Regions from separate parts of the Brevibacillus sp. HB1.4B genome, predicted to be linked through region 2. Evidence: riboswitches for the same ligand, from Rfam matches in the RefSeq annotation. Region 2 holds a riboswitch; the other holds the start of a gene.

Region 1 (2,203 bases), on a different contig from region 2:
TTCTACTGGCAGACGCGTCTGGTCAAGCAAGACCAATGCGTCATTCTCCCACTTAACAGGTGCCAATTGAGTGCTGGTTGTCATACTGTTGTAGCCTCCTGATAGTAACGTTCGGTGACAGTGCGTACGATGTCCGTGATATCTGTCGATTCGTCGATGCCGCCGCGACCGAGAATCAGCGCTTCTCCAATCGAGAGAGCCAGACGCTCTGCTTCTGCGCGAGTCTGGTCGTCTTCAATGGCATTCAGGTCCGCTACGCCTGCCAAGCCGATGACACGGCGCAAGATTTTGCATCCGGCATAGCCTGCTGTATCCTGAATCAAGCGCTTCACGTAGCTTTGCCACAGTCCCTCGACATGGGCGCTGCGCTCTTTGGCTTGCTTGTGCCAGAGCTGAACGAATTGCGAAACGAATTCATTCCAGACATCCTCGACCGTTTCCAGTAAGTATTCGCGGTACGCTTCCCGTTCTCCTTGATCTTTTTGCAAACCGTGCTGTCCTGCGTAGTTGAGCAATAGATTGGCAATGACCGCCCCGATGTCAAAACCGATTGGACCGTAGTAAGCGAACTCTGGATCGATTGCTTTCAAGCTGTTTTCCGTGATGAAAATACTTCCCGTATGCAGGTCACCATGCAGCAGCGCTTCCGATCGCGTAAGGAAATCGTATTTCAGCTTGGCGATTTCCAGCTTCAGCGGCCTGTTGTTCCAGATCGCCTCGACTTCCCGGCGAATCAACGGGTTGAAGTCGTTGGTAGGCGCATTTTCATACGGATCGGTAAAGACGAGATCTTCCGTAATTTTGCATAATTCTGGATTTATGAATGTTCCGACTAGCGCTTTTTTATCGTACGGATGCGCGCCCAGATCGGAGGTGAAGAACAAGGTTTGCGCGAGAAAACGACCAATTTGCTTCGCGAATAGTGGGTACCGCTTTCCTTCGATCAGACCTTTGCGCATGATCATGTGGTCCCCGACGTTTTCCATAACAGTCAACGCAAGTTCCCCATCAAAATGATACACCTGCGGCACCAAGTCTGGAACGTATTTGTGCTGAATGCGGAGTGCCTCGCTCTCGATACGAGCCCGATCAATCGTAAGTGGCCAAGATTCTCCCACGACGCGGGCAAAAGGCAGTGCTTGTTTGACAATGACGCTCTTACCGGTTGCCAGCTCCTGAATGTCAAAAACCAGATTGAGATTGCCATCCCCGATTTCACGGCTGGTCAGCTCTGCTCCTTCGCTAAAAAGACCCGGTATTCCTTTTACGTACTCCACTGCTTCCTGTTCAGTCAATGCGCGATATGCCATGATTCCAAAACTCCCCTCTACGTATTTTTCCTCTATCTCTACTTGTTTTGTTTGAGTACCTGGAGCAATAAAAAGACCTCTTTTCCCGAAGAAAAGAGGTCGCTGTCGTCACGTGTAAGAACCGTGTTGATGTCCCCCTTATCTTCCAGACTACTTTTGTTTCTGCAGGAATTAGCACCGTGCATGTCGCCTGTCAATCAGTCGCTTCCTCGCGTCTGAATGGCGTCATGTCGGTTGCCGGGTATCATCGGGCCAGTCCCTCCACCTTCTCTGGATAAGGTATCCAAAACGTATTCGGTTTTTGATTTAGTTTGAATCATACAACCAACGCTTCCACGATGTCAACACCCTTTTGTGCAAAAATTCGCACCTTGCTATCAGTAGCTGTATTGTGTTCCCAATGCCGCAGGTGGCTCCAAATTCCACCAGTCTTTCTTGCCTAGAAACGCTGCTGTTATCGACTTTTCGGCCTTGAGCTTCAGCAGTTCTTTGGTAGGTCCGGTGAGGACGGCTCCGTAGATTCGCACTCCGTTTTGAACAGCCAAGGCCGTACTTTTTCCCCACGGTAGTCGTCCAAGGAAGAGTAGGCGCGACAAAAGGTTTCCTGTGTCCGCTCCTCTGCCAGCCTCTCATCTCGTGTCAGCCGGAAAAGATAGCGGTACATATCGTTTACATGCAGCCGGTACACATCCTCCAGACCTACTTTCCCAAGCCGTTCACACCCCTTCATCCCTTACCACGAAGGAAGTGCCAAATAGTTTCACCTTCGTCTCATTTTTCTTCTAACCTGCTGCACATTCTCTGCAAAAACAAGGATTGACTCCTGACAATGAACGTCATATCATGGGGGAAACGAATAACTCTTATCGCGAGCTGGCTGAGGGACTGGCCCT
Region 2 (2,203 bases):
AAAAAGTTCTGAATAGGAATCACTATGGTGTAGTAAACGAGGTGTTGAGTTACATACGTGGGAAAAAAGTAATAAGTAGTCCCTAAAGCAACCGTAGAAAAAATCGCACTCGTCATAAAAAGATACAGTGTTTTCCGATAACTGGCTTTGTAGTGTCGATACAAAAAGAGTGACAAGACAAAATTGACTGTAAGGATCAGCAGCGCAACCCATGTTCCTTCTCCACCTAGGTAGTACCGATAAACCAAGGCTTCAATCAGAAGGAGCAAGGCAATCTCGATTCCGCCATAAACCAGTCCGAAAAGAATGATGACATGTCGGATATCAAAGAACATGCCATTGGTGACGCTCGGGGCGAAGGTCATCGCGAGAAACATGCAGGCTGAGCTGGTGAAGACAATAAAGGAACGGCTGTAGTTCCTCATTTTGTCACGGTAATAGATGTTGAAAAACACAAACGGGATAATGGCGAAAAACCATTGAAGAATAACTTCTTTTAATAGACTCATGTAGCATCCCCATCGCAAATATTTGCTAGGCTTGTATCAATCTACGATAATTCGACAAGACACAACAAAATCCCTCTCGTTGTTACAGAAGAAACTGGAATATTTATCAAGAAAATTCTTTCGGTAAACCTAGTTGACAGATAGGTAATTGCCAGATTATATTCTGTATATACTTATACAAACGTTCCGAAAATAGAAACTACTCTTATCAAGAGATGGCTGAGGGAATGGCCCTATGAAGCCCGGCAACCTAGCACGAGAGATTGTGTTCTTTCGAGCCAAGGTGCTAACTCCAACAGGTAGAATACCTGACAGATAAGAGGCGAGAATCTTGTCGATTTTTGTCCTCTTTCTCTGTGAAAGAGGATTTTTTGCTTTTATCATTTGTTTTCAAAGAGAAAAAGGGGGAACATTTGCGATGAAAAAGAAACTGGGATTACTGACTTCACTTATTGTGGCTGCGTCCGTTCTCGTTACGGCATGCGGCGGAGGAACAAGCACCGGAACCGGTAGCACGAACCAGTCAGGTGGGGAGAACGCGAAGAGAATCGCATTAATCATGCGTCAAAACGTAGGAACGTTCTCCGCACAATACATCAATGGCGTGAAGACAGAGGTGGAGAAAAACGGCGGTGAGTTGACCGTATTCAACGCGGATACCGATCTGGCAAAAATGGCGTCCAACCTCGATGCGGCTGTGAACCAAAAGTTTGATGGCATTCTGATCGACCATGGTACGGCAGAAGCGTTGCAGCAGGGTACGCAAAAGGCCGTGGATAAAAAAATTCCGGTTGTCCTGTTTGATACAGACATCAACATTCCGGGTGTGCCAGTTGTGGCGCAGGATGACAACAAGTTGGCAGAGCTGAGCCTGGAGAAGCTGGCTGCAGATACAAATGGCAAAGGCAGCATCGTAAAAATTTGGGTAGCTGGCTTTGCGCCTATGGAAAAACGCCAAGTGACGTATGAAGCTTTCCAGAAGAAATACCCGGACATCAAAGAGATTGCTGCATTCGGTTCTGCTACCAATAATACGGCACTCGATACACAAACGCAGATGGAAGCGATCTTGAAAAAGTATCCCAACAAAGGCGACATCACAGCAGTATGGGCGGCATGGGATGAATTTGCCAAAGGGGCGACACGTGCCATCCAGCAAGCAGGCCGTACGGAAATCAAAGTATACTCCATCGATTTGAGCGATGAGGATCTGCAAATGATCCAGGCGGAAAACTCTCCTTGGACAGCGACGGCAGCGGTAGACCCATCCAATATCGGGCGCATCCATGCCCAAACCGTGTTCCAAAAAATCAAAGGCGAGCAAGTGCCAGACAACGTGAAGCTGAATCCAGTGCTGGTGAAACAGGAAGACCTGCCGAAGGATAAGAAAGTAACGATGGGCGACCTGTCCCAATACGTACAAGATTGGGGCAAGTAAGAACCAAATTGGCTTTTCCCGTTGATCTGTATCCGTCAACGGGATTTTTCCTTATAGAGGTTGGAACACGCAGGTAAACAGGAGGTGTGAAAAATGTCCACATTGCAGATGAAAGGGATGGCGAAGCAGTTTTCTGGGGTTCCTGCCCTGCGATCCGTCGATTTTGAGGTGCGCGCTGGAGAGGTTCATGCACTTCTCGGTGCTAATGGTGCGGGAAAGAGTACCCTGATGAAAATTCTCACGGGAGCGTATCAGG

Evidence for each region. A riboswitch is a leader RNA that binds a small molecule or an ion and turns the genes downstream of it on or off. The one in region 2 is predicted to bind S-adenosylmethionine.
Region 1: another riboswitch for S-adenosylmethionine. It lies ahead of mtnK (S-methyl-5-thioribose kinase); the one in region 2 lies ahead of HP398_RS24010 (sugar ABC transporter substrate-binding protein).

What each region holds. Positions count from the first base shown of each region.
Region 1 is NZ_JABSUT010000005.1:175,586-177,788, reverse strand. It holds gene mtnA (S-methyl-5-thioribose-1-phosphate isomerase) at 1-84, opposite strand, end outside; gene mtnK (S-methyl-5-thioribose kinase) at 81-1,310, opposite strand; SAM riboswitch class I at 1,446-1,591, opposite strand; gene HP398_RS14175 (anti sigma factor C-terminal domain-containing protein) at 1,688-1,837, opposite strand; gene HP398_RS14170 (sigma factor) at 1,789-1,974, opposite strand; SAM riboswitch class I at 2,171-2,203, shown strand, end outside.
Region 2 is NZ_JABSUT010000011.1:90,990-93,192, reverse strand. It holds gene HP398_RS24015 (ATP-binding protein) at 1-509, opposite strand, end outside; SAM riboswitch class I at 712-831, shown strand; gene HP398_RS24010 (sugar ABC transporter substrate-binding protein) at 928-1,947, shown strand; gene HP398_RS24005 (sugar ABC transporter ATP-binding protein) at 2,041-2,203, shown strand, end outside.